DNA from 3 places in the Azospirillum sp. UENF 111221 genome. Region 2 is predicted to be linked to each of the others. Evidence: riboswitches for the same ligand, from Rfam matches in the RefSeq annotation. Region 2 holds a riboswitch; each other region holds the start of a gene.
What was found. A riboswitch is a leader RNA that binds a small molecule or an ion and turns the genes downstream of it on or off. The one in region 2 is predicted to bind thiamine pyrophosphate.
Positions count from the first base shown of each region.

Region 1: linked by a shared signal. The riboswitch ahead of ACWPN3_RS16510 (ABC transporter ATP-binding protein) and the one ahead of thiC (phosphomethylpyrimidine synthase ThiC) in region 2 are both predicted to bind thiamine pyrophosphate.
Region 3: linked by a shared signal. The riboswitch ahead of ACWPN3_RS02015 (ABC transporter substrate-binding protein) and the one ahead of thiC (phosphomethylpyrimidine synthase ThiC) in region 2 are both predicted to bind thiamine pyrophosphate.

Region 1 covers NZ_JBSNCH010000005.1:437,237-446,657, reverse strand. Annotated here, with positions in the region: gene ACWPN3_RS16545 (single-stranded DNA-binding protein) at 1-205, opposite strand, end outside; gene ACWPN3_RS16540 (response regulator) at 526-954, opposite strand; gene ACWPN3_RS16535 (hypothetical protein) at 1,167-1,889, opposite strand; gene ACWPN3_RS16530 (hypothetical protein) at 2,325-3,971, shown strand; gene ACWPN3_RS16525 (hypothetical protein) at 4,080-4,634, opposite strand; gene ACWPN3_RS16520 (hypothetical protein) at 4,631-5,254, opposite strand; gene ACWPN3_RS16515 (acetoin utilization protein AcuC) at 5,437-6,564, opposite strand; TPP riboswitch at 6,800-6,906, shown strand; gene ACWPN3_RS16510 (ABC transporter ATP-binding protein) at 6,954-7,685, shown strand; gene ACWPN3_RS16505 (ABC transporter permease) at 7,682-8,449, shown strand; gene ACWPN3_RS16500 (ABC transporter substrate-binding protein) at 8,467-9,408, shown strand.
Region 2 covers NZ_JBSNCH010000005.1:2,407,836-2,417,256, forward strand. Annotated here, with positions in the region: gene yidC (membrane protein insertase YidC) at 1-809, shown strand, start outside; gene yihA (ribosome biogenesis GTP-binding protein YihA/YsxC) at 924-1,607, shown strand; gene ACWPN3_RS26195 (cation:proton antiporter domain-containing protein) at 1,621-2,919, shown strand; gene argB (acetylglutamate kinase) at 3,002-3,901, shown strand; gene ACWPN3_RS26205 (hypothetical protein) at 3,921-4,217, shown strand; partial or broken gene ACWPN3_RS26210 (hypothetical protein) at 4,330-4,560, shown strand; gene ACWPN3_RS26215 (FliM/FliN family flagellar motor switch protein) at 4,699-5,943, shown strand; gene ACWPN3_RS26220 (magnesium transporter CorA family protein) at 6,025-7,008, shown strand; TPP riboswitch at 7,086-7,220, shown strand; gene thiC (phosphomethylpyrimidine synthase ThiC) at 7,353-9,080, shown strand; gene greB (transcription elongation factor GreB) at 9,114-9,421, opposite strand, start outside.
Region 3 covers NZ_JBSNCH010000001.1:441,004-450,424, forward strand. Annotated here, with positions in the region: gene deoA (thymidine phosphorylase) at 1-598, opposite strand, end outside; gene ACWPN3_RS01970 (hypothetical protein) at 602-853, opposite strand; gene deoC (deoxyribose-phosphate aldolase) at 834-1,442, opposite strand; gene ACWPN3_RS01980 (purine-nucleoside phosphorylase) at 1,439-2,272, opposite strand; gene cdd (cytidine deaminase) at 2,288-2,707, opposite strand; gene ACWPN3_RS01990 (ABC transporter permease) at 2,712-3,353, opposite strand; partial or broken gene ACWPN3_RS01995 (ABC transporter permease subunit) at 3,388-3,687, opposite strand; gene ACWPN3_RS02000 (ABC transporter permease) at 3,691-4,836, opposite strand; gene ACWPN3_RS02005 ((2Fe-2S) ferredoxin domain-containing protein) at 5,016-5,348, shown strand; gene ACWPN3_RS02010 (DMT family transporter) at 5,480-6,394, shown strand; TPP riboswitch at 6,428-6,542, shown strand; gene ACWPN3_RS02015 (ABC transporter substrate-binding protein) at 6,624-7,775, shown strand; gene ACWPN3_RS02020 (branched-chain amino acid ABC transporter permease) at 7,780-8,652, shown strand; gene ACWPN3_RS02025 (branched-chain amino acid ABC transporter ATP-binding protein/permease) at 8,645-9,421, shown strand, end outside.

The sequences.
Region 1 (9,421 bases), 2.0 Mb from region 2:
CGACGACGCTCTTGCCCTTGGTCAGGTGCTGAGCCAGCAACTCGGCGCGGCGACCCCATATCGAGCAATCGACCCATTGAGTCGTCTTGCGCTCGCCAAAGCCGACATCGTTGGCGACGCGGAAACCCAGCACCTTTTCGCCGCTCTGGGTCGTGCGCAATTCGCCGTCCGCGCCCAGGCGTCCCGTAAACGTCCAAACATTCATCGCTCGTTGCTCCTAAGCGCGAGTGTCCCAGCATCCATGCCGACCCGTCAGGATGCCCGGCGGAGGCACCCAGATGCCGAGGGTTCCCATTCGCAGGGCCGGCTGTTCAATGGCGACCATCCCCCCGGTCCCGCGCAACGAAGCACGAGGGACCGACGCCGGTCAACCGCCGTCGGAAATGCTCCGGCGATGTTCGGACCGGCGCACTCGCCCTGCCGCTCCGCACCAGAACACTCCATGAACAAATATAGCAGAGGAACAGGCGCGGGAAAACCGAATCCTTCGGCTTAGCGCAGGAAACCCGGCAGTCGACGCTGTGATCAGCGCAGGCGGCGCGCCGCCAGATCCAGGGCGATCTTCAGCTGTGCATGCGAAAAGGGCCTGTGCACCACGCCCAGCGGATAGGTTTCGGTGATGCGCGCCATGGTGCCATGGTCGCTGTTGCCCGACAGGAAGATGGACCGCAATCCGTGGTCCAGATTCAGCCGGCGCGCCACTGCGATGCCGTCCCCGCCGCCGAGATGCGCATCGGTCATTGCAAGGTCCGGCCGTTCGCGCAGTGCCAGTTCGACCGCCTCACACTCTGTCCGGGCAATGCCGCAGACGGTGTGCCCCAAATCCGCCATCGCCACCGACAGGGCGTCGGCGATGGCGGGGTCATGCTCCACCAGAATGACGCGCAACGGCTGCCCTGGCGTACGGGTGCGGTGGGGCAGATGCTGCTTGGCGATGGCGTCGACCCGGAGCATGCGACCGACCTCGGACTTTGCAACTGTTGCGCGGTATGCGGCAAATCTTGGTAAAATTTCGTTTACCGATACGCCGTTTGTACTAGAACCTCCCCGAATTTGCAAGCTCAATCGTTCAGAATCTGACCTTTCGCGTGGAGCGCAGAAGGGGGCGAGGGCGCCGCGAATCGCAGCGCGTCCGACGCCTGTCAGAATCGGGCTTTTAGCCGATGTCAGCGTCCGGCCGGACCCAGCCAGTCAATTCCACCCTTGGGTCTTTGGCCAGCGTTGGCGGTGGCCCGCACCGTTGCCGCACGGGATGGCGGCGGTGGTGGCGCCGGTTCTCTGGCAAGCCAGGGTGCCTGCCCTTCGGCCGGTCGGGCAAGCGCCGGGGCCGACGACGGAGAGGCTGGGCTGGATGGCTTTACCGCCGCAGCCTGCGGCAGGGCCGGTTCCAGGGGGCCGGGAGATGGAGACGCTTGCGAAGCCGGCGGAGCCAGAGCCGGCCGGGACGGCCGGACCGGCAAATCGGCCACCGGCAAATCGGCCGGACGCGGCGGCGCGCCAACGGCCTGAAGCGGTTCGTCGTTCCGCTCCAGCCCATCATCGCCGCCCCGGCCGCCGGACATTCCTTCGTCGGACATTCCCTCTTCGGCCGCCTTCCCCCAGGCCATCGCGGCAGGCTGTCGCAGGCGGGGAGCGTCGGCGGCTCCCAACCAGGACGGACGCTCGTCGTCAGACAACGGGCCGGTTTGGGTGTTCAATTGCCGGGCCTGCTCGCGAATTTCCAGCAGGGTGGTGACCGCCAGTTGCAGCAGCGGCGCCAGCACCATCGGGTCGGCCATTTCCTCGGCGGTGAGCGCGGCAAAACGGTCGCGTACCGTCTCCACGGCCTGCTCCACGCCATCACGCAGGGCGCCGGCCTCGTGGGCCAGCCGCTCCAGATCCTCGCGCAATGCAGAGATTTCGCACGCTTGCCGCAACTCGTGAAAGCCGATGCCCGCCCCCGGCAAGGGTGCGGATCGCCGGTCGCGTGACGAACCAAAATCGTGAGGCATCCTGGCCTTACCCCGGTTCCAAGCCCAGCCCGATGAAGACGTCCGATCCGTCGGAAACGGCGGCGCCCACCCTTATGGCAACCCGCGCAACCGGCAGGCGGTTCCAAAAGCCAACGTCATGGCGCCATTTGCCGGAGCGTCGGCGAAGTTGCCCGGCGTCACCGATGGGTTCACGATCGGGCAACACTGTTTAGCGCCGTTGATGTCGTTTGGAAACCGTTTGCGCGTGATGGCCGCTTGTACTATTTTTTCGGCCCCAGGGGAATGGATTCCTTGCGATCCAACATCCAGGCGCTTCCCCGTCGCCATTTCATCTTGCCGGAATCCCATACGGTGTCGATCGACCGCTCGGAACTTGAACGGCTCCTTGCCGATCGCCCGGCTGGCAACCGCAGCGCCATGCAGGCGGTGCGCGAAAGCTATGCCGACATCGGGCTGATGCGCGAGCGCGGCCTGTCCTGGGCCGAGATCTCCGATCTGCTGGCCAAGCTGGGGGTGACTGCCCGCGACAACCAGCCGATCTCTCCCGTTACCCTGCGCTCCGCCTTCTTCCTCGTCGGAAACGAAGGACGCGGCGAGGCCGCCGGCGACCATGGCGCCGCAGCCCTTCCCGCCGAAACCCTGGCAGCCGTGCATGAAGCCGCCCTGTCCGCCGGCCTGAAGGACGAAGCGGCAGATGCGGATGAGCACGGCCCGGATGAGGATGGCCCCGAGAAGGAAGACGGGAAGGATGGCGGGAGCGATTCCGCCGTCGAGCCCGTGACGGAGGCTGCCGACTCCGATGCGGAACTGCTGACCGAGACGACAGATCCTGATAGCGAGCTTGACGGCGAGGATGCCCGGGCGAACGCTGTCGCGGATGAGCCGCCAACTCAGGAAGAGCCTGCGCCCGCCGAAGAGGGCAAACCGGCCCCGAAGGCAGTCGAGGAACCCTCACAACCCGCCTCCCCTGCCCTGGACCTTCTCGCACCGGCGACCGCCGTTGCCGAAGACCGGCCGGCGGAGGACGAGACCGGAACCGGGGAGGATGAAACGCCTCCCGAACCCGCAATGACCAGGCCGGAACCGCAGCCGGCTTCCCATCAGACGTCCACGGCGGTTGCGCCGGGCACCGGCTCTCCTGTATTCCCGCCGATGCCTGCCACGATGACCCAAGACGACTCAACAAACGCATACTGGAAAGGCGATCGCATGCTGGGCACGATCTTCGTCCTCAATGACCGCGGCGGCGTCGGCAAGACGCTGCTGTCCCATCACCTGATGGCGACCGCCATGCTGGAAGGCCTGCAGCTGAAGGTCGTCGAGTACGAGGTGAACGAGCGTCTCGCCCGCCTGTTCGGCCCGGACGTGGTCGAACACCGCCGCATCACCCAGGACTTCATGAACATGATGGGCTCGGGCGACGGCTTCTACGAGTTCTGGGACCTGATCGGGCCGGAATTGCAGCGCGGTGGCCGCCTGTACGACTTCGGCGGCAACATCTCGCAGTGGTTCTTCAATTGGGCCGAGGTGTCGGGCTTCGACTATTACGTTGGCGAAGGCGAACGGCTGACCTTCATGGTCCCGGTGACCGTCGACCTCGCCTCGCTGTCCACCGGCATGACGACGCTGGAGCGGGTGGCGACCATCGCCCCGAAGGCCAAGCGCGTCCTTGTGGAAAACGGCTTCTCCGGCCCGTTCTCCCAGCTGGAGGACAGCCAGTATGCCCGCCGCAAGGCGGAGATGGTGGAACGCGAGGGCCTGCAGGTGATCTCCATGCAGCCCTGCACCGCCCCGGCCTGGGCGCGCCTGACCGGCCACCGGCTGGATCAGGTGGCGACGATGACCCGCGAGGATCTGGTGAAGCTGGGCATGACCCCGCCGGTCGCCTCCCGTTCGCTGATCATCATCCATGAATGGCTGCGCAACATGCGCCAGTCGCTGTCGCCCTACCTGCACGACGCCTTCCGCCAGACCCCGGCCACCGCCAAGGCGCGCTGACGTCCGGGTTCGGAGTAGACCGAGCAGCGCAAAGGCCCTTCTTCCGCGACCGGAAGAAGGGCCTTTTGCTTTTTCCGAAGACTGGGCGGTGCTTGTTTCCGCCGTGCTCTAAGCCGCGCTTTGGGCCGGGCTGGCGTTGTAGAGATCGTCCTTCACCGGGGCCACCGACCGCACCTGATAGCCGGGCCGGGCGCTGAAGCGGCGGTTGGCACGTTCGCCGGCCTCGCGGTCCGACTCCGCCCAGACCAGATACTGGCGCCCACGTGCCCATTCGACGGCCAACGGGTGGGCGGCATCGATCTCGCCGATCTGCTGGTTCACCACGGTGACCAGCCATTCCTTGTCGCCGGGATTGCGCCGGTCGGTCAGGATCAGGATTTGGGGGCGACGCTTCGACTGCGCTTCGGTCAGGCGCTGTTGCACCTCCACCTGCTTCTTGCACAGTTCCACCATCTCCCGGGTCAGCTCCTCGATCTCGGCATGGAGAGTCTCCTCCTCCCGATGCAGGCGGTGGATGGTGGCATCCAGCTTGTCGAGGTTGTTGCGGACACCGCGGACGCGCTGGCGCGCCTGCGAGACCCGCTGCTCGACGCTCATCAAGATGTTGCCGAGCCAGGCGCCGATGGCGACGATGGCCAGGACGATGATGAAGTTGATCATCATGTGGCGGCACCCGCCTTCGCCCGGGCGGTTGCGGGCGGCGTCGGCACCCCCTTGCCGGCGGCCCTGCCTCCGGCCATCCCACCGGCCCGCGCATCGCCGCGCATGAACGTCTTCTGGAAACCCATTTTGAACGGAAAGGCCACGTCGCACATCTGCTTGGCCTCGTCGAAGCTCGACGCCCAGACCTCGGCCACGTTCGTGCAGCGCCAGATGGGGTTGACCTGCGCCCGCTCGCCGGCGGCGCGGGCAGCGGCCGATGCCTTTTCCTGCGTCACCGTCGCGACGAATTTCATCAGTCCGGCCTGCGGGTCGCCGACCTCATGCACGAACATCGGCGGCTGGTCCGACAGGTCCCGAACCTGTTTTTCCGCCTTGCGGATATCGCTTTCCAGCCGGTTGCGGTCGGAAGACTGGCTGTTCCGACGCTGGACCAGATGGTTCACCCGGTTTTGAAGCTCCTGCGCCTCGGCATGAAGGACGTAGATGCGGTTCTCGATCTGGTCCAGGCCGTTGCTCTTTTCCATGATGTTCGGCAGGAAATCCTTCAGCATCATGGCGACCGGGACGGCAGCCAGCATGATGATGACGATGGCGATCAGGAACAGCGTGGTGTTCGACATCCGCCCGCCCGTTCTCCTACCGCAAATCCCGCCGAAGCCCGCATCACCCGATGCGGAAGCTGCACCGGCGCAGCAGAAGTAAGAATCAACGAACAATCCGACCCCGTCAACGAATCGTCACAGGTTGGTTCGAATTTCGTCGGAATGAGTCGGTCGGCTGCGGGGCAGGACACCTCCACCCTTCAGGACATTGCAATCTCCACCACCCGCTTCACAGCATCCCGCACCGGACCGGGACGCCGTTCGTCGCCCAGCGTGGTGAACCAATGTTCCGGCGGGTTGCGGCCGGCGGCACGGTTCCAGGTCAGGGCGCGCAGCACCGCCTCCGCCTCCGCGGTCGGACGCACGGCGGGATCGATGTCGTTCATCACCGCCCAGATCCCGGCCCAGCAACGCCCGACCGACCACGGGTTATAGCCGCCTCCTCCGACCACCAGCACCCGCGGCGCCAGGGGAAGCAGCGCCGCGACGGCGTCCCACAGGGCAAGGTTGGACAGCTCCAGCCGGCTCAACGGATCCTCGGCCAAGGCATCGGCGCCGGTCTGGATCACCATCGCCTGCGGTCGGAAGGCACGGGCGAGAGGCAGGACCGCCGCCTCCATCACATGCTCCATCTCGCTGTCGTTGAAGCCCGGCGGGACCGGCAGGTTGCGAGCCATGCCGCCGGCGCGGTCCTCCACCTTGCCGGTGTAGGGCCAACGTCCGTCCTCGTGGATGGACACGGTCAGCACCCGGTCGTCGTCGGCGAAGGCTTCCTCCACCCCATCGCCATGATGGGCGTCGAGATCGACATAGAGGACCCGCTCCAGCCCATGGTCCAGCAATTCCAGAATGCCCAGTACCGGCGCGTTGAAATAGCAAAAGCCGCTTGCCCGGTCCCGCCGCGCATGATGCGTCCCGGCGGCCGGCGCATAGACCAGACCGGCGGGCCGGTCGCCGAGAATCCTGGCCGCCTGCAACGCCGATCCGCTGCTGTGGGCCGGCCGCCGGTACATCTCGGCGAAAATGGGATTCTCCAGCTTGCCGAGATTGTGGCGGGCGGCGGTCGCCTCGTCGACCCGCTGCTCGGCCTCCGCCCTCTTCAGCGCGGCGATGTAGTCGGATGTGTGGAAGCGCGCCAGTTCGCGTTCGCTCGCCACATGGGTGTCGAGATAGACCTCGTCCGGCAGCCAGCCCATGGCGCGGCTGAGGTCGATGGCGGTCGACACGCGCGGAATCGCCAGCGGATGCTTCGGCCCATAGGTCGAGCCGCGGTAGATTTCCCCGCCGATGAACAACGGTGTGCGGAAGGGCGTGGTCAGGACGGGCACTCCTAATCAGGTTTCTCCAGATCGGGCAACAGGCCCGGCCTGGAGAAACCTGCGGACTCTATGGTTTTGCAGGTTTCCCGAGCCCGCCCGCCTGTGGGCGGAGTTCGGAAAACCTGCTTAGATGCCCGTCAGAAACTAGGCGCTGCGGCGGTGCGGTCAAGCAGCCCGCTTCCGCATCCCGGAAGCTGCATCCGGCAATGCTTGCGGTCACGGATCGTCCGCGCCTATAGTCGCCGCCTTCACTGGGGGGAGCCGATGGGCGGCTGAGAGGTCCTGTTGCGGGACGACCCCTGGAACCTGATCCGGTTCATGCCGGCGTAGGGATCAGTGATGCGGGACCGCACCCTCTCCATCTCCGCCAGTCCACGATGCATGCCCGCGTGCCTGCGATGACGCCGCTTTCGGTGACCATCTCGCGCGCGCGGCTGACCTATGGCGGCACACTGCTGTTCTCCGAGCTGACGCTGGAGCTGCCGGCCGGGCGGACCACCTGCCTGCTGGGGCCGAGCGGCGTCGGCAAGACCACGCTCCTGCGCATCCTCGCCGGCTTGGCCGAGCCGGAGCCGCCGACCGAGGTGGTCACCGGCGACTGGCAGCCGCTGGCCGGCCGGATCGCCTACATGGCGCAGCAGGACCTGCTGCTGCCCTGGCTGACCGTGCTCGACAATGTCCTGCTGGGCGACCGGCTGCGCCATCGCCGTCCCGACCCGGCACGGGTGGAGCAGGCCCGTGCGCTGCTGGACCGCGTCGGTTTGGCGGGGCGCGAGCGCGACCGTCCGGCCGCCCTGTCCGGCGGGCAGAAGCAGCGCGTGGCGCTGGCCCGCACCCTGATGGAGGACAGACCGCTGGTCCTGATGGACGAGCCCTTCTCCGCGCTCGACGCCATCACCCGGCTGCGTTTGCAGGAAACCGCGGCGGAGACGCTGGCCGGCCGCACCGTCCTGATGGTCACCCACGACCCGCTGGAGGCGCTGCGCATCGGCGACCGACTGCATGTGATGACCGGCCGGCCGGCCATCATGGGACCGGCGCTGGAGCCCTCCGGCCCGGTGCCGCGCCGCGTCGACGATCAGGACCTGCTGGCGCATCAGGCCGAACTGTTGCGGAGGCTGGCGGAATGAAGGCGCTGCTGCGCGGCGCGATCACCCTGCTGGTGCTGGTCGCCGGCTGGCAGGCGCTGGTCTGGGCCACCGGGCTGCCGCGCTACCTGCTGCCCGGTCCGCTGGCGGTGGCGGACGCCATGCAGCGGCAGGCTCCCCTGCTGTTGACCCATGGCCTGACCACGCTGGCCGAGATTCTGATCGGGCTCGTGGCCGGCGTCGTGCTGGGCGGGGTTAGCGCTTTGCTGCTCGCGCGGTTCCGCACGGCGCGGCGCTGGCTGATGCCGCTGCTTCTGGTCAGTCAGGCCATCCCGGTCTTCGCACTGGCGCCGCTGCTGGTGCTGTGGCTCGGCTACGGCATGGCGTCCAAGATCGCCATGGCGGTGCTGGTCATCTATTTCCCGGTGACGACCGCGCTGTTCGACGGGCTGCGGCGCACCGATCCCGGCTGGCTCGACCTTGCCCGCACCATGGGCGCCTCGCCCGCCGCGATCCTGTGGAGCATCCGCCTGCCGGCCGCCCTGCCCGCCTTCTGGTCCGGCGTGCGGGTCGCCGCCGCGGTGGCGCCCATCGGGGCGGTGATCGGCGAATGGGTGGGGTCGTCCTCCGGTCTCGGCTACCTGATGCTGCACGCCAATGCCCGCATGCAGATCGACCTTCTGTTCGCCGCCGTGCTGGTGCTGGGACTTTTCGCCGTCTCGCTTTATGCCGCCGTCGATGCGCTCGCCCGCCGTGCCCTGCCCTGGCAACCCGATACCCAACCTGCCGAAGACGCCAACCCTTGAAGGGGGAGAGACACTCGATGAAGCATCTTTTCACCGCCGGCCTGATCGCCGCCGGCCTGATGACCTCGCTTCCCGCGCTGGCCCAGGACAAGCTGTCCGTGATGCTGGACTGGTTCGTCAACCCGGACCACGCCCCGCTGGTGGTGGCGCAGGAGAAGGGCTTCTTCAAGGATGCCGGTCTCGAGGTCACCTTGACCGCCCCGGCCGATCCCAACGACCCGCCGAAGCTGGTGGCCGCCGGCGGGACCGACATCGCCGTCTCCTACCAGCCGCAGCTGATCCTGCAGGTGGCCGAGGAACTGCCCCTGGTCCGCATCGGCACGCTGGTGTCCACGCCGCTGAACTCCGTCGTCGTGCTGCGCGACGGGCCGGTGAAGACGCTGAAGGATCTGAAGGGCCGCAAGGTCGGCTACTCCATCGCCGGTTTCGAGGACGCTCTGCTGGGCGCCATGCTGGAGAAGCAGGGGCTGAGCCTGAAGGATGTCGAGCTGGTGAACGTCAACTTCTCCCTGTCGCCGTCGCTGCTGTCGGGCCAGGTCGATGCGGTGGTCGGTGCTTTCCGCAACTTTGAACTGAACCAGATGGAGATCGAGAAACACCCTGGCCGTGCCTTCTATCCCGAGGAAGAGGGCGTTCCGCCCTATGACGAGCTGATTCTGGTCGCCCGCAAGGACAAGGCGAACGATCCCCGCTTCAAGCGCTTCCTGGCGGCGGTGGAGCGGGCGACGCTCTACATCCTGAACCATCCGGAGGAGTCGCAGGCCGCCTTCGTCAAGGGCCGGCCCGAACTGAACGACGAGCTGAACCGCCGCGCCTGGGCCGACACGCTACCGCGCTTCGCCCACAGCCCGGCCGCCCTGGATGCCGAGCGCTACACCCGCTTCGCCGAGTTCCTCAAGGCCCGCGGTCTGATCAAGGCCGTGGCGCCGATCGACCAATATGCGGTGGTTGTGAAGTAACCGCCTGCCTTTC
Region 2 (9,421 bases):
CGGTGGCGCCGGGCGCCTCGGCCGAGAACACCGGCCGTCTGTTCGCCGGTGCCAAGCAGGTGAAGCTGCTCGACGGCTACTCCGAGAAGCTGAACATCAAGAACTTCGATCTGGCGATCGACTTCGGCTGGTTCTACTTCCTGACCAAGCCGTTCTTCTACGCGCTGGATTTCCTGGGCCGCATCATCGGCAACTTCGGCGTCGCCATCCTGGTGCTGACCGTCTGCGTCAAAGCCGTCTTCTTCCCGCTCGCCAACAAGTCCTATCAGGCGATGAGCAAGATGAAGGCCCTGCAGCCCAAGATGCAGGAGCTGCGCGAGAAGTTCAGCGACGATCAGGCGCGCATGAACCAGGAGCTGATGGCGCTGTACAAGCGCGAGAAGGTCTCTCCAGTGTCGGGCTGCCTGCCGATCCTGATCCAGATCCCAGTGTTCTTCTCGCTCTACAAGGTGCTGTTCGTGACCATCGAAATGCGGCATGCGCCGTTCTTCGGCTGGATCCACGACCTGTCCTCGCCCGATCCGACGACCATCTTCAACCTGTTCGGCCTGATCCCCTGGGATCCGCCCGCCATGCTGCATCTCGGCCTGTGGCCGCTGATCATGGGCGTGACGATGTGGTTCCAGCAGAAGATGAACCCGGCCCCGCCGGACCCGATCCAGGCGAAGGTGTTCCAGTTCCTGCCCATCGTCTTCACCTTCATGCTCGCCGGCTTCCCGGCCGGTCTGGTGATCTACTGGGCCTGGAACAACACCCTGTCGGTTCTGCAGCAGTGGACCATCATGAAGCGCATGGGCGTGAAGGCCTGATCCGTCAGGTCCTGACCCCCCTGCCCAATGCCTGAGACCTGCCGCCGGCAAAGACCCTTGACGGGCCTCTGCCGGCGGTATGTTTTTTAGCCGACCCAAACGAGAGCGCCCGCCATGACCAGCCCCGCCACGCCGACCCCCGACACCCCCAGCATCGTTTCCGGCTTCGACGAGGCCGCGCTGGAGGCCGGCCGGCTGCTGTTCGCCAAGGAATGCGACTTCGTCTGGGGCGCCAACGCGCTGAACCAGCTGCCCGAGGCGGACCTGCCGGAGGTTGCCTTCGCCGGCCGGTCGAATGTCGGCAAGTCGAGCCTCGTCAACGCGCTGACCGGACGCAAGACGCTGGCCCGCACCTCCAACACGCCGGGCCGCACGCAGCAGCTGAACTTCTTCAACCTCGGCAATCGACTGAAGCTGGTGGACATGCCCGGCTACGGCTATGCCAAGGAATCGAAGGAGAAGGTGGAGGCGTGGAACGACATGGTCCGCCGCTTCCTGCGCGGCCGGGTCACCCTGCGCCGGGCGCTGGTGCTGATCGATTCGCGCCATGGGATGAAGCCCCACGACCATGAGATCATGGAGATGCTCGACCGCACGGCGGTGCCCTACGTCGTCGTGCTGACCAAGGCGGACAAGGTCAAGGCCGCGGATCTCGACAAGGTTCGCCGTGACACCCAGGCCGGGCTGAAAAAGCACCCTGCCGCCTTCCCCGACATCCATGTCACCAGTTCCGAGAAGGGCATCGGCATCGCGGAACTGCGCGCCAGCCTCGCCGCCCTGGCACTCGGCGCGGAATAGGCGGGCCGCGGCGATGGGCGGTCTGTCTCCCGCGCTGCTGTTCCTGATGCAGGCCCTGCTGCTGATCGCCGGGCCGTTTCTGCTGTGGCGGCTCGGCGGCGGTCGTCACATCGCCCCGATGGTGGTGGTCCAGATCCTGTTCGGGGTGGCGCTGGGGCCGTCGCTGCTCGGCCGGCTGGTTCCCGATCTGTGGGGCGTGCTGTTCGCACCGGCGGCGCTCGCGCCCTTGTCCGGGTTGGCCTTGATGGCCGTGGTGTTCTTCGCTTTCCTGACCGGCCTCCATCTCGATCCCGCCGAGTTCCGCGGGCGGGGTGGGGCCTTCGCCACGGTGGCGCTGTCCAGCATGCTGGTGCCGACCCTGCTGGGCGGGGCCCTGGGCTGGTGGCTGGCCGGCGCCTTTCCCGCCATGACCGGTACGCGCGCCACACCCGGCCTGTTCGCCGCCGGCTTCGGCATCTGCGTCGGCGTCACCGCTCTGCCGGTGCTGGGCGCCATCCTGCGCGAGATGGACCTGCTGGGCGACCGGGTGGGGCGGCTGGCGCTGGGCTATGCCGCGGTAAACGACGCGTTGCTCTGGCTGCTGATCACCGCGGTGCTGGCCTGGTCGACCGCCGATGGGGCGGCTGGCGGCGGCGACGCCTGGGCGGTGGCGAAGGTCGGCCTTCTGGGCTTTGCCTATGTCGGGGCGACGGTTCTGGTGGTCCGCCCGCTGCTTGACCGCCTGCTGGAGCGGGTGGCGCCGGACGGGCGGATGGGCGACACCGCGGTGGTGGTGACCTGTGCGGCGTTGCTGGCATCGGCCGCGGTGACCGAGTTGATCGGGCTGCATTATATCCTGGGCGCCTTCATAGCGGGCAGCGCGATGCCGCGCCGCTATGCGGCGGCGATCCTCGACCGGCTGGAGCATTTTGCCACGCTGATCCTGCTGCCCTTCTTCTTCACCCTGACCGGGCTGAAGGTGACCCTGACGTTGGACGATCCGGCGCAATGGACCGTCTTCGCCCTCGCCAGCCTCGCCACCATCGCCGGCAAGATGGCCGGCACCACGCTGCCCGCCCGCTGGACCGGGGAGTCCTGGCCCGACGCGCTCCGGCTCGGCACGCTGATGCCGTGCAAGGGGCTGATGGAGGTCATCGTCCTGACCGTCCTGCTGGAGGCGGGCGTGCTGTCCGGCCCCTGTTTTTCGGCGATGGTGCTGATGGCGGTGGCCGTCACCGCGCTGACCCAGCCGATGACGCGGCTGGCCGGATTGTGGCGTCCGGCCGGCGGCACGGCTGCCGCGGCCGCAGGAGGCCGTCACGGGGGTGTGTGACCGATAAATTGCCCCCTAGGCAACCGGCCGACCTTTCCGTTAAAGAAGCCCGACACTCCACCCCGACAAAGGGCATCCTCCCGTGCAGACTCCCACCCGTGACGAGTGGCTCGCCAAGGCCCGTACCCTGTCCGAAGCGCTGCCCTACATGCGCCGTTATGCCGGGAGCACCTTCGTCATCAAGTACGGCGGCCACGCCATGGGCGACGCCAGCTTGGCGGAGCTGTTCGCGCGTGACATCGTCCTGCTGAAGCAGGTCGGCATCAACCCGGTGGTCGTCCATGGCGGCGGGCCGCAGATCGGCCAGATGCTGGAGCGTCTGAAGATCAAGTCCAGCTTCATCGACGGCCTGCGCGTCACCGACAAGGAGACGGTCGAGGTGGTCGAGATGGTGCTGGCCGGCTCCATCAACAAGCAGATCGTCGCCGCCATCAACAGCGCCGGCGGCCGTGCCGTCGGTCTGTCGGGCAAGGACAGCAACCTGATCACCGCCCGCCGTCTGGAGCGCGTCCAGCGCGATCCCGACAGCAACATCGAGCGGGTGCTGGACCTGGGATTCGTCGGCGAGCCCTACAAGGTCAACCCGCAGATCCTGCATGCGCTCGCCCAGTCGGACATCATCCCGGTGATCGCGCCGGTCGGCTTCGACGTGAATGGCGACACCTACAACATCAACGCCGACACGGCGGCCGGCGCGGTCGCGGCGGCGGTGAAGGCGGCGCGCTTCTTCCTGCTGACCGACGTCGCCGGCGTGCTCGACAAGGAAAAGAAGCTGATCGAGAAGATGTCGCTGGAGGATGCCCACAAGGCCATCGCCGACGGCACCGCGTCCGGCGGCATGATCCCGAAGATCGAGACCTGCATCGGTGCGGTGGAGCAGGGCGTCGATGCCGCTGTTATCCTGGATGGCCGCGTGCCGCATGCGCTGCTGCTTGAGATCTTCACCGAGGGTGGCGCCGGCACCCTGATCGGCAAGGCCTGACGCTGCTTATGGGGACCCGATGAACGACCTGCGCAAGGACCTGCTCCGCCAGATGAAGGCCATCCGCGAGAAGATGGACCCGAAGCTGGTGGAGCGTGCCCGGCTGGCCGCTCTGGGCAAGGTCCCCTATGACAGCGACGCGGCGAAGGAGGCTGTCGGCCATTTCCTCGACGCCAAGCGGGATGGCGGCGCCTTCCGCCGCAAGCTGGAACAGGCGCTGAAGGACGAGGGCGCGATGCTGGACCTCGATGACGGGGGGAAGGCCGCGCCCGCCAAACCGCCCGAAAAGCCACGTCGCGGCGGTCGTATCGTCTAGACTTTTGGTGTTCCGCCTGCTCTCGTGGTCGGCGGTGAGCATTCGCCAGGACCCGAATCTCTGGCAGGGCCATTCGGGATCCACTCTGCGCAGAACTGCCTGGGAGGCCGGCATGGCGGCGGACGGAGTTCCCTTGTGCGGTTTGCGGACTGTGCCGGCTGACCGGCTTGCCCGTCTTCTCGGTGGCGAGGCGCCCCAGACCATTGCTGCGGTGCTGTCCGCTCTTCCAGCTGAAGTGGCGGCCGAGGCGCTGATGGCGTTGGACGACCAGCTTCAGCCGCTTGTGGTGCGCTGCCTGTCGCGCACACGTCGGCCATCCCCCGCCGCGCTCGCGGTTCTCGACCAAGTGCTGACGATGGCCGAGTCTGCGGAAGTCCGCCGTCGGGGCGGAGGCCCTCGCCCGTATTCTCGACCATGTGGCACCGGACCGGCAAAACGCGCTTCGCGTTGCCGCCGATGCCGCCCCGTGGAAACCGCCCCCATGGATACCGTCGTCGGGCCCAGCCCACCGGCGCAGGATGCGGAGGCAGGCTGGACCCCGCCGGTTCTGTCATCGGGCCTGGCGGCCCTGCTCCAGAACAGGCGGGTTTCGGTAGACCGCCTGCCGATGCTCGAGGTGGTGATCGACCGTTTCGTGCGCATGCTTGCCACCTCCCTGCGCGCCCATAGCGGTGCGTCTGTGGATGTGGCTCTGATGAGCATGCGGTCGGTGCGCTTTGCCGACTGGATCGATGACGAGACGGGCGAACGGCCGCTGATCCCGTTTCGTGCGGATCCCTGGGACGATTACGGACTGCTCGCCATCGACCGGGCCTTTGTCGAGGCGTTGGGAGAAGCCTTGCTCGGCGGCGATCCGGCCGATGTTTGCCTGCGCATTCCGTCGCGCACTCTCAGCAAATTTGATTTTGAGTTGGCGATGGGGATGGCCCACCGGCTGCTGGGCGACCTCGGAGCGGCTTTCCAGCCGGTGGGCACGGTGCGTTTCGATGCGGACCGCATCGAAACATCCCCGCGTTTTGCGACCATCGCCCGACCGTCTTGCGGCTGCATGTGCGTGCAACTCGCGGTCGAACTGGAGGGGCGGAGCGGTGGCCTGGATCTGCTCCTGCCCTATGGGCTCTTGGAACCGGTGCGCCCACAGCTTCAGTCCATGTTTGCCGGAGAACGCTTCGGCAATGATCCGTTGTGGCGCCGCCATCTGGTGCGGGAGACGCTGCACAGCATGACGACCGTGCAGGTTGTGGTCGGTACGATACAGCTGCCATTATGCGATCTGCTGGCGGCGGCAGCTGGGACGGTCTTTGCCGTCGACGGCGACTCCGATGGGGCCGTCCGCGTCGAGGTGGCGGGGCGCTCGCTGGTGACCGGGCGGCTCCGTGCCGGCAAGCGGTGCTGGCGGGTTGTCGTCGCCTCCGAACCGGATGACCTGGAGATCCCCCGTCAACTCCCCCAGATGGCTGCATCGGTGGCGGACGCCGGAGCGAAGCCGGCAATGTCCGCCCTGCTTGAGGTGGAAGTGACGCTTTCGGTCATCGTTGGCACGGTGGAACGACGCCTAGCCGACATTCTGGCGCTGATCCATGGGGGCGTGTTGGATTTGGACCGTCCGGTTCAGGCGCCGGTCGATGTCTGTGTCGAAGGGCAGGCAATTGCCCATGGCGAACTGGTTGACGTAAATGGAGGGTTTGGGGTGCGTCTGCTGGAAATGGCGAGCGCGCGGGGGTGATGCCGTCGATCACGTTGCCGTCCTGCTGTTCCACATGGGCAAAGGATAAGCTCAGTTCAAAGCCACGCGAGGAGCGCAGACTTGCTGCATGTTTTTGTCAATGACGGCGGTCTGCTGCGCTGGGACAGGGAGGCCGCAGACGTGTCGGTCACGCTGCCCGACACTGCCGTGTGGCTGGACCTGATCAACCCGACGCCCGACGAGCTGGCGCGGGCGGAGGCGCTGATCGGCACCGGCCTGCCCACCCGCGAGCAGATGGCGGAGATCGAGGAATCGAGCCGTCTGCGCGTGGCCGGTGGTGCCTTGACCATGACCGTCACCGCCCTGGTCTGGGCCGACACCGACGAGCCGCGTATCGCCACCGTCAGCTTCGTTCTGGCCGGCCGGCGGCTGGTGACCATCCACGACATCGACCCGCAGGCCCTGCTGGCCTTCCGCCGCCGCGCCACCCATGGGCAGGTCTCCGCCGCCCGCGGCGAGCTGGTGCTGGCCGCCCTGGTGGACGGGATGATCGACCGCACCTCCGTCGTGCTGCGGCGGACCGGGGTGGAAATGGATGCGCTGAACCGCCGTTACTTCCGCGGGCGCAAGCTGCGCTCCCGCGGCGAGACGCTGGACGACGCCCAGACGTTGAAGCGCATCGGCCATGCCGGCCATCTGATCGGCAAGGCGCGGATCAGTCTGGCCAGCCTCACCCGCATGACCGATTTCCTGGCGCGCGGCGACGGCTGGAACGCCGGCAAGGCGACGCGGCGCTGGGCCAAGACCACCCTGCAGGATCTGCGCGGGCTCGACCAGTATGCCCGATTCCTATCGGGAAAGGTCGCGTTGGCGCTGGACACCGCATTGGGACAGATCAATGTCGAGCAGAACGAGATCGTCAAGATCGTGTCGGTCCTGACCGTCCTGCTCTATCCGCCGACCCTCGTCGCCAGCATCGGCGGCATGAACTTCACCGACATGCCCGGCAGCCAGTCGCCCTTCGGTTATGCCAGCGCCTTGGGTCTGATGCTGCTGTCGGCGTTGCTGCCGATGGTCTATGTCCGGTCGAAACGCTGGATGTAGCGCGTTTCCACAATATGGCAGGCGGATCGTCCGCAGCGCTTTCCTTTTGACACGACCGTCCGTCGGCGGCAGGATGGGCCGCATTCCAGGGGGGTCCCGACAGGGGGCTGAGATACCAACGGCCGGGCGGCGCACTGCGCAAGCCGGCAGCGTGGTGACCCTTCGAACCTGATCCGGGTCATACCGGCGAAGGGAGGGACCTCGTGACGGGCCGATTCTCGCCCCGTCCGGCCGTATCGGCCCCGCCACGCCGGGGAAGCCATTCCGAGAACGGCCCGCACGAAGATACCGCACCTCCGTCCGCAGTCCCGGGTTTGTCCGCCCACCTCCGACGGAGAAACCCAATGCCTAAGGACTTCAACGAGACCGCCATCCGCATTTCGACCGGCCCGCTGCCGTCGTCGCGGAAAATCCACGTGCCCGGCACGCGCTTCCCCGATCTGCGCGTCGCCCTGCGCGAGATCGCGCTGTCGGGCGGCGAGCCGCAGCTGACCGTCTATGATGCTTCCGGTCCCTACACCGACGAGTCGGTTGCCATCGACGTCCGGACCGGCCTGTCCAAGCACCGCCGCGACTGGATCCTGGCGCGCGGCGATGTCGAGACCGCCGACAACGGCGTGCTGCGCGCCAAGGGTGGCGGGGCGGTGACCCAGATGGCCTATGCCCGCGCCGGAATCGTCACCGCGGAGATGGAATACATCGCCATCCGCGAAAATCTGGGTCGCGCCGCCGCCTTGGAGGCTGCCCGGGACGGCGAGGATTTCGGCGCCGAGATTCCCGACTTCATCACCCCGGAATTCGTCCGTGACGAGGTGGCGCGCGGGCGGGCGATCATCCCGTCCAACGTCAACCATCCCGAGTCGGAGCCGATGATCATCGGCCGCAACTTCCTGACCAAGATCAACGCCAACATCGGCAATTCCGCCGTGACCTCCTCCATCGAGGAGGAGGTGGAGAAGATGGTCTGGTCGATCCGCTGGGGGGCGGACACCGTGATGGACCTGTCCACCGGCGCCGACATCCACCAGACCCGCGAATGGATCCTGCGCAACTCCCCGGTTCCCATCGGTACCGTGCCGATCTATCAGGCATTGGAGAAGGTGAAGGGTAGGGCCGAGGATCTGACCTGGGAGCTGTTCCGCGACACGCTGATCGAGCAGGCGGAGCAGGGCGTCGATTACTTCACCATCCATGCCGGCCTGCGGCTGGCCCACATCCCGCTGACGGCGAAGCGGGTGACCGGCATCGTCTCGCGCGGCGGCTCGATCATCGCCAAATGGTGCCTGGCGCATCACCGCGAGAATTTCCTCTACGACCACTTCGCCGACATCGTCGAGATTTGCCGGACCTATGACGTGGCGCTGTCGATGGGCGACGGGCTGCGGCCGGGCAGCCAGGCCGACGCCAACGACGCCGCCCAGTTCGCCGAGCTGGAGACGCTTGGTGAGCTGACCAAGATCGCCTGGGCGCGCGACGTGCAGGTGATGATCGAAGGGCCGGGCCATGTGCCGATGCACAAGATCAAGCACAATGTCGAGAAGCAGCTGGCGCTGTGCGGCGAGGCGCCCTTCTACACGCTCGGGCCGTTGGTGACCGACATCGCACCCGGCTACGACCACATCACCAGTGCCATCGGTGCGGCGATGATCGGCTGGTTCGGCACGGCGATGCTCTGCTACGTCACGCCGAAGGAGCATCTCGGCCTGCCCGACCGCGACGACGTTAAGGCCGGCGTCATCGCCTACAAGATCGCCGCCCATGCCGCCGATCTCGCCAAGGGACACCCGGCGGCGCGGTTGCGCGACGATGCCATGTCGCGTGCCCGCTTCTCATTCCGCTGGCGCGACCAGTTCGCCCTGTCGCTCGATCCCGACACGGCGATGGCCTATCACGACGAGACCCTGCCGGCGGAAGGCGCCAAGACCGCGCATTTCTGTTCGATGTGCGGGCCGAAATTCTGCTCGATGAAGATCACGCAGGAAATCCGCGACGCCGCGGAGTCCGGCATGGCCGAGATGTCGGAGAAGTTCCGCCAGTCGGGTGGGGAGATTTACCAGCCGACAGCGGAATAAAGTCTGGCGGGGGGCGGGTCGCCGCCCCCTTCGTCAGTCGGCGTACCGGATCTCCAGCACTTCGACCTGTTCCAGTCCCGCCGGGGTGCGCACGTCCACCAGATCACCCTCCCGCGCCTTAAGCAGGGCACGGGCCATGGGGGAAATCCAGCTGACATGGCCGCGGTCGGGGTCGACCTCGTCGGCGCCGACGATGGTGACGGTGTTCTCCGCCCCATCCTCGCGGGCATAGGTGACGGTGGCGCCGAAGAAGACCTGTTCGCGGTTCTTCTGGTCCTGCGGATTGACCACCACCGCCGATTCCAGCCGCTTGTTCAGGAAGCGGATGCGGCGGTCGATCT
Region 3 (9,421 bases), on a different contig from region 2:
TCACCAGCGCGTCCAGCCCGGCCGCCAGCTTCTTCGACAGGATCGAGGCGGTGATGAGGTCGAGCGATTCGACCGTCGCCGTCACGTCGCGGATGGCGTAGAGCCGCTTGTCGGCAGGGGCAATGTCGTCGGTGGCGCCGATCACGGCGCAGCCCACCTCCTTCACCACCCGGCGCAGCAGCTCGTTGTCGGGCTTGGCGCGGTAACCGGGGATGCTCTCGAACTTGTCGAGCGTGCCTCCGGTGTGGCCGAGGCCGCGGCCCGACACCATCGGCACGAAACCGCCGCAGGCGGCCAGCATCGGCGCCAGGATCAGGCTGACCTTGTCGCCGACGCCCCCCGTGGAATGCTTGTCGATCACCGGACCGGGCAGGTCGAGCGACCTCCACTCCATCACCGTGCCCGAATCGCGCATGGCGCGGGTCAGCGCCACCCGTTCGTCCAGGCTCATGCCGCGGAAGAAGACGGCCATGGCGAAGGCCGATGCCTGGGCCTCCGACACGCGGCCGTCGGTGAGGCCGCGGACGAAGTCCTGGATGGTGGCGGCGTCCAGCGGCTGGCCGTCGCGCTTGGCGCGGACGATTTCCTGCGGAAGCATGCCTCAGTACCCTCCCGCCGGGGCAGGCTCGCGTTCGCCCTCCCGTTCGCCGTCCTGCTCGCCATGACCGGCGGCCGACAGCAGCGCGTCGAGCAGGCTGGAGGCTCCGAAGCGGAAGGTCTGCGGCGTCGCCCAGCCATCCCCCAGGATATGGTCGGCCAACGCCAGATAGCGCGCCGCCTCCGCCGCGTCGCGGATGCCGCCGGACGCCTTGAAACCGACCTTCTTTCCCGATTCATAGATGCTGTCGAGCATCACCGCCGCGGCCGGCAGGGTCGCGGCCGGCTGAGTTCTTGCCGGTGGAGGTCTTCAGGAAGTCGGCGCCGGCGGCGATGGCGTCGCGCGAGGCCCAGGCCAGCAGGTCGGCGTCGGGGAAGGCGCCCGATTCCAGGATCACCTTCAGCAGCACCTTGTCGCCGCAGGCCTCGCGGCAGGCCTTCACGACATTGATCGGCTGGGTGCGGGCGCCGTCGATGAAGGCCTTGTAGGGCAGAACCACGTCGATCTCGTCGGCCCCGTCGGCGATGGCCCGCCGGGTCTCCGCTGCCACCGAGGCGGCGTCGGCCTCGCCGGTCGGGAAATTGACCACGGTGGCGATCTTCACCGGTGTGCCCTCCAGCGCCTTGCGGGCGGTGGGGACGAAGCGCGGCCAGACGCAGACGGCGGCGACCGGCCCCACGGGCGTGACGGCGCGGGCGCAGAGATCCTGCACCACGCGGTCGCTGTCGTCGCCGTTCAGGCTGGTGAGGTCGAGCATGCCCACGGCACGGCGCGCCAGATCGGCGTCGGACGGGGCGTTGGCGCTGGCGTCCAGCGCGCTTTGCAGGTCGGCAGACAGTTTCATGACCGGGACCCGTCCTTCTCATGCAGGCGTTCGAGGAAGCCGACCAGCAGGCGCTCCAGGTCGGCGGCTGCCGCCGAGGCGGCGGTCAGGGTCTGGTGATGGTCGACCGGCCCGTCGCCGAGCCCGACGCCCAGATTGGTGACGACGGCACAGCCGACGACCCGCAGGCCGCAATGGCGCGCGACGATGCATTCGGGAACGGTGGACATGCCGACCGCGTCGGCGCCCAGCAGCTTCATCATCCGCACCTCGGCCGGCGTCTCGAAGGACGGGCCGGGATAGGCGGCATAGACGCCTTCCGCCAGATCGATGGACAGGCCGGCGGCGACATCCTTGAGCAGGCCGCGCAGTTCCGGATTCCAGGCATCGGTCATGCTGGGGAAGCGTTCGCCGAAGGCCTCGTCGTTCGGACCGGTCAGCGGGTTGCTGCCCAGCAGGTTCAGATGGTCGCTGATCGCCATCAGCCGGCCGGGTCCGACCTCCAGCCGCAGGGAGCCGACGGCGGCGGTCAGCACCAGTGTGTCGCAACCCGTCAGCTTCAGCGCCCGCACCGCGGTCTTCAGCGCATCGAAGCCGTTGCCCTCATAGGCGTGGACGCGGCCCTGCATGCAGGCGACCTCGACCCCGCCGAGCTGTCCCACCACCAGCCGACCGGCATGGCCGGACACGCTGGGGATCGGGAAACCGGCGATGTCGGTGTAGGGAATGGCAACCGCGTTGGCGATGCGGTCGGCGATGCCGCCCAGGCCGGAGCCCAGCACGATGCCGACCCGCGGCCGATGGCCGGAGGCACGGTGGAGGATGTCCGCGGCGGCGCGGGCTGCGGTCATGTCGGGAAACTCCGCTCAGAAGGCTAAATTGGTGGGGCCGAAGGATTCGGGCAACAGGGTTTCCAGCGGAAAGCTCCGCCGCAGGCCGGCCGGGTCGCAGATGTGGATCGGCGTGTCCGGGGATGCAAATTCGCGGATGCGCTGGCGGCAGCCGCCGCAGGGGGTGCAGATCTCCTCCGCCCCCGCCTCGCCACCCATCACGACGATGGCGCGGATGCGGCGGTCGCCGGCGGTGACCATGGCGCCGATGGCGCTCGATTCCGCGCATTGTCCTTGCGGATAGGCCGCGTTCTCCACATTGCAGCCGGCGAAGATGCGGCCCGAGTCGCCGAGGATCGCCGCACCGACCTTGAATTTGGAATAGGGGGCATGGGCGTTCTCGCGCGCGGCGCGGGCCGCTTCGATCAGCTGCGGCAGCTCTGCGGTGTCGGCCATCGGCTCAGCGTTCCTTCACATAGGGGATGCCGCTCGCCTTGGGGGCGATGGCCTTGCCGACGAAGCCGGCCAGCAGCAGGACGGTCAGCACATAGGGCAGCATCTGGATGAACTGAACCGGGATGACGCCGATGCCCGGCAGGACCACGCCCTGGAGGCGGACCTGCACCGCGTCGGTGAAGGCGAACAGAAGGCAGGCGAACAGGGTCGGCCCCGGCCGCCATTTGCCGAAGATCAGAGCCGCCAGCGCCAGATAGCCCTTGCCGGCGGTCATGTCGCGGACGAAACCGGCGCCATGGCCGGTGGAGAGATAGGAGCCGGCCATGCCGGTCAACACGCCGGTGACCAGCAGCGCCTGATAGCGCAGCGTCGCCACCGACAGGCCGGCGGTGTCGACCGCCGCCGGGTTCTCGCCCACCGCCCGCAGCCGCAGCCCGAAGCGGGAGCGGTAGAGCACCCAATGGGTGGCGATCACCAGAACCAGCGTCACCCAGATCAGGATGTTGTTGCCGTTGAACAGCTCGCGGTAGACCGGCCCCAGCACCGGGATGCCGGACAGCGCCTCCACTCCCGGCAGTTCCACCGCGGGGATGCGCGCCTGGTTGGGCAGCAGCGGAGTTCTGGCCGCCCTGCTTGAACCAGGCATAGGCCAGCGTCGGCGCCAGCCCGGCGACCAGGATGTTGATCGCCATGCCCGACACCACCTGATTGCCGTTGTGGGTGATGCAGGCGAAGCCGTGGACCATCGCCAGCGCCACCCCGGCGGCGATGCCGGCCAGCAGCCCCAGCCACGGGTTCAGCGTGGCTGAGGCGACGGCGGCGGAGAAGAAGGCGCCGGCCAGCATCTTGCCTTCCAGCCCGATGTCGACCACGCCGGCCCGCTCGCAATACATGCCGGCGAAGGCGGCCAGCACCAGCGGGGTCGCCACGCGGATGGTGGCGCCCAGAAGCTGCAGCGCCAGAAGCAGCGCGTCTTCCATCGCTCAGCTCCTCCCCGTTTCGGCGGCGGCGGTGCCGCGGCGGCGGAACAGCGCCTCCACCTGCGGCTTGAACAGGTTCTCCATCGCACCGGCGAACAGGATGACCAGACCCTGGATGACCATCACCAGCTCGCGGTTGATCGTGGGGTATTCAAAGGACAGCTGGCCGCCGCCCTGCGCCAGAACCCCGAACAGCAGGGCCGCCAGAATGATCCCGACCGGATGGTTGCGCCCCATCAGCGCCACGGCGATGCCGACAAAGCCGACGCCGCCGGTGAAGTTCAGGATCACCCGGTGCTGCACGCCCAGGATCTCGTTCACGCCGACGAAGCCGGCGAGCGCGCCGGAGATCAGCATGGCGATGACGATGTTGCGCGCCGGCGAGATGCCGGCATAGACCGCCGCCCGTTCGTTCCGGCCCACCGTCCGCAGCTCGTACCCCCAGCGGGTCCGGCGCAGGAAGATGTGGAACAGCAGACAGCAGGCCAGCGCCCAGAGGAAGGACAGGTTCAGCGGCGAGGCGGGAATCGCGATGCCGAACCAGCCGAGCGCCCGGTCCATCGACGGCAGCCAGACGCCGGGGTCGAACTCGCGGGTTTCCGGCGACTGGCTGCCGGGGCGGATCAGCACGTCCACCAGCAGCCAGGTCATGATCGACGCGGCGATGAAGTTGAACATGATCGTCGTGATGACGATGTGGCTGCCGCGCTTGGCCTGGAGCCACGCCGGGATGAAGGCCCAGGCGGCGCCGAACAGGGCCGAAGCCAGCACCGCCAGCACGGCCACCACCGGCCAGGGCCAGCCGGTCAGCGCCAGCGCCACCAGCCCGGCGCCGAGCCCACCCAGATAGGCCTGCCCCTCGCCGCCGATGTTGAACAGCCCGCAATGGAAGGCGATGGCGACCGCCAGTCCGGTGAAGATGTAGTCGGTGGTGTAATAGAGGGTGTAGCCGATGGCCTCGGGATATCCCAGGGCCTCCGACACCAGCAGCGACAGCACGTCCACCGGGTTCTCGCCGATCACCAGGATCACCAGCCCCGACAGCACGAAGGCGGCGACGAGGTTGAGAACCGGCAGCAGCGCATACCCGACCCAGCCCGGCACCGCGCCCGGCTGGCCCTTCCCCGATCCGCTCAGCAGCACCGGCATCTCCTGGATTGCCCCTTGCCGGGGATTCTTAACCGCCAATGCTCTGCCGACCAAGCGTTTCGTGATGTGAGAAAGCCAATGGGCACCGGGACTTGGAAGCGTCACAAAAGTCTTGCCGCAACGCAGCATTCTGGCATGCTTCTTACCCATAAAATTTTTATGGCTATGGAGCATGACCGATGCCGCTCGACATTCCGCAGACCTTCCGCCACCACGTCTTCTGCTGCGCCCAGCAGCGCCCGCCCGGCCATCCGCGCGGCAGCTGCGCCGCCAAGGGCGCGCATCCGCTGTGGCAGCGGCTGGATCAGAAAATCCAGGGCAAGGGGCTGGCCGACGTCGGCATGGCGATGACCGGCTGCCTCGGCTTTTGCTCCGCCGGGCCGCTGATGGTGGTGTATCCGGAAGGCATCTGGTACCGGCCGGAAACCCCTGAGGACATCGACGAGATCGTCGACTCGCATCTGGTGAAGGATAAGCCGGTCGAGCGGCTGGTGATGGTTCTGACGCGGTGAGGCGAGCGGGCGCTTCACGCCACTCCCTGAAAGTGCCGGCGCCTACCAGACCTGCGGTTGCGGCATTGGGACACAGGCGCATTTGCCCATAATGTGGGCATCTCCCGCCATTGCCGTTCCGAACCGATTTCATGACCGACGCCGAAACCGCCGACCTGCTGCCTGCCGAGGCCGATTCGGTTCCCTATGCCGTCGGCTGCTTCCTGGGCGCGATCCTGCTGTTCGCGGCGATGGACACGCTGATCAAGTTCCTGACCGCCGATTACCCGGTGCCGCAGCTGATGTTCGTGCGCTCGCTGGTCGCCTTCCTGCTGGTGGGCGGCTACACCCTGACCTGCGGCGGCGGGATCGCGGCGATGCGGACGCGGCGGCCCCTGGGGCATGTCTGGCGCGCCTTCGCCGGGCTGATCTCCATGGGATGCTTCTTCTATGCCTTCCGCGAATTGCCGCTGGCCGACGTCTATGTGCTGAGCTTCGCCGGTCCGCTGTTCATCACTGCACTGTCGGCGCCGCTGCTGGGCGAACCGGTGGGCTGGCGCCGCTGGGCCGCCGTGGTTGTCGGGTTCGGCGGCGTGGTGGTGATGGCGCAGCCGTCGGCCGGGGCGCCGCTGGTGCCGGTGCTGGTCGGGCTGTGCGCCGCCCTGTTCTATGCGCTGGCGGCCCTGGCCGTGCGCGGCCTGTCGCGGACGGAAACCAGTGCCTCCATCGTGCTCTACCTGCTGCTGACGACGACAGTGGTCAGCGGGGCTCTGGCCGTGCCGGTCTGGACGGCGCCGACCGCCTTCGCGCTGGGGTTGATGGCGCTGGTCGGGGCCATCGGCGCCGGGGCGCAGGTGCTGCTGACCCAGGCCTTCCGCCGCGCGCCGCCGGCGGTGGTGGCGCCCTTCGAATATACCGGCATGGTCTGGGCCAGCCTGTTCGGCTGGCTGGCGTTCGGCGACCTGCCGACCGTGCCGGTCCTGGCCGGCGCCATGGTCATCATCGGCAGCGGGCTCTACATCCTGCATCGTGAAACCATAGTGGCGCGCCGCCGGTTGGGTTCTTGACAGGACGGGGCCGGCGGCGACACTCTCGCCGCCTGTTCACGGCTGGGGTGCCCGTGCGGATGCCGGTTCGGCAATCGCAGGGGCTGAGACAACACCCATCGAACCTGATCCGGGTCATGCCGGCGAAGGGAGCCGACCGGAACCCGACGGACCCGCTGAAAGCTGCTGCGAAGCGCCCCGTCTCCTCCGCGTCGCCCCAACCGCCGGCGCGTGTTGAGGAGTATCGGTCATGCGGCGCGCGCTTCCCCTCCTGATCGGCCTGCTGGCCGCATCCTCCTGCCTGTCGTCCGTCTGCCTGTCGTCCGCTGCCCGTGCCGACGACACGCTGTCCTTCCCGGTGCTGGTGCCGCTGACCGGCTTCCTGTCGCTGGAGGGCACCAGCCAGCGCAATGGCGCCGTCCTAGCGCTGAAGCAGACGCCGGCCGGAATCGCCATCGCCTCGGAGGTCGTCGATACCGGCACCTCGCCCGAGGCGGCGGTGACGGCGCTGGAACGCGCGGCCGGCCGCGGCACGGTCGGGGCGGTCGCCGCCAGCATGCTCGGCACCCAGATGCTGGCGATGCTGCCGCTGGCGGGCGAGCTGAAGCTGCCTCTGGTCACCGTGTCGGGCACCGCCTCGATCACCGAGCAGGGCAATCCCTGGGTCTTCCGCTTCTTCCCCGGCGACGCGGTCACCAAGGCCGCCCATGCCCGTTATGTGGTGGAGGAGCTGGGCAAGCGGCAGCCGGCCGTCATCTACCAGACCACCGCCTACGGCCAGAGCGGCAAGGCCCATCTCGACGCCGCCTTCAAGGCGCTGGGCGTCACGCCCGTCTTCGAGGAGGGGGTGGATCCGGCGGCCAAGGATCTGCTGCCGGTGCTGACCAAGGCGCTCGCCGCCAAACCGGACGTGCTGGTCCTGCACCTGCATTCCGGACCGACCGCGCTGCTGCTGCGGCAGGCGGCGTCCAGCGGCGTGACCCTGCCCATCGTCGCCGGCTCCGCCATGCACCAGCCGAGCACCGCGGCCCTGCTGGAACCGGCGGAACTCAAGGGCGTCTGTGCAGAGACCGCGGCCTCGCCGATTTCCGGCGGCACGCCGGAGGTCAAGGCCTTCACCGACGCCTACCGTGCCGCCTTTGGCAAAGAGCCGGACGCTTTCGCGCTCGGCCAGTATGACGGCATGACCATGGTGCTGGAGGCGGTGAAGGCCGGCGCCCGGTCGCCGGACGCCATCCGCAAGGCGCTGTCCGCCGAGACGTTCCAGGGTCTCGCCATGACTTACAAGTCCGACGGCAAGGGCAACATGGCCCATTCCGCCGTCATCGTCTGCTATGACGGGGCCAGCCGGGTGCCGGTGCTGGCGAAGCGGTACGACGACCCGACGCTTGCGGCGAAGTGAACGGATGGCGGCGCTTCAACTGCTGGTCAACGGGGTGGCGCTGGGGGCGGCCTACGCCCTGGTGGCGCTGGGCTTCGTTCTGGTGCTGAACGCCACCTCGGCGGTGAATTTCGCCCAGGGCGATCTGGTGATGGCCGGCGGGCTGCTGGCGGTGGCGGCGGCGCCGCTGATCCCGCTGCCGGGCATCGTCCTGCTGCCGGTCGTTCTGGTGCTGATGGCGGCGCTGGGGCTGCTGCTGGCGCTGGCGGCCTATCTGCCGCTGCGCCGCCGGCCGCCGGTCTCGGTCTTCATCAGCACCATCGCGGTCGGCATCATCCTGCAGAACGGAGCCGCCATCCTGTTCGGGCCGGAGCCGCGCGCCGCACCGCCGCTGTTCGGCGACGATACGCTGCACATCGCCGGGTTGGCGGTGCCCGAGCAGTCGCTTGCCATCGTCGCGGTGGCGGGGCTGCTGATCGGGGCGCAGCAATGGGTGTTTGCCCGCACGCAGTTGGGCCGCCGGTTGCGCGCCACGGCGCAGGATCCGGAGATGGCGCGCGCCTGCGGCGTGCCGGTCACCACGATGATCCTGGTGACCTTCGCCATCGGGGCGGCCTGTGCCGGCGCGGCCGGGCTGCTGCTGGCCAACCGCTATTTCGTCACGCCGACCTCGGGCAGCGACCTGATCCTCAAGGCCTACATCGCGGTGACGGTGGGGGGCTGGGGCTCCGTGCCGGGCGCGGTGGTGGGGGCGCTGTTGATCGCGCTGTTCGAGGTGGGAGTATCGTTGGTGCTCTCATATCCGGCGGCGTTGGGCGCGCTGTATCTGACCTTGCTGGCGATTCTGGTGCTGCGTCCGCAAGGGCTGTTCGGCGAAGCGGTGCGGCGCCGTGGGTGAACGGCACTCTCCGGCCGAGACTGTCGCGCTGATCGCTGGCGCGCTTGCCCTGCTGGTCTATGCGCTGGCCTTCGCGTCCCCCTATGGCCTGCGCGTCCTGACCGTCGCCGGGGTCTATGCGCTGGCGACCTTCGGATTCCAGATCGTCTTCGGGCTCGGCGGGGCGCTGTCGCTGGCGCAGGGCGCCTTCTTCGGCGTCGGCGCCTATGTGACTGGTATCCTCGGCAGCCGCTTTGGGCTCCGTTTCGAGGTGACCTTCCCGCTGTCGATGCTGGTGCCGCTGCTGCTGGCCCTGCCGGTCGGTCTGGCGGTGCTGCGGCTGGAATCGCATTACTTCGCCCTGGCGACGCTCGGCATCGCCCAGGTCCTTCATCTGCTGGCCGTCAACCTGCCGGAGCTGACCGGCGGCTCCAATGGGCTGGCCGGGGTGCCGGCCGCGGTGCTGTTCGGCTGGGCGGTGCCGCGCGGGCTGCCGATGGCCGGGCTTGTGTGGGGGCTGGTCGCTCTCGGCGGGCTGATCGGCTGGCGGCTGGCGCGGGGTCGGCTTGGCCGGTCGTTGACGATGCTGCGCGACGACCCGCTGGCGGCGGCAACGCTGGGGCTCGATGTCGGGCGGCTGCGGCTGATCGCCCTCGGCATCAGTGCGCTGTTCGCCGGGGCTGCCGGGGCGCTCGCCGTCCACACCCAGCGCGTCGTCTCGCCGGAGGTGCTGGAATTCCCGGTCATGGTCTCCATCCTCACCATCGCCATCGTCGGCGGGCGGGGACGG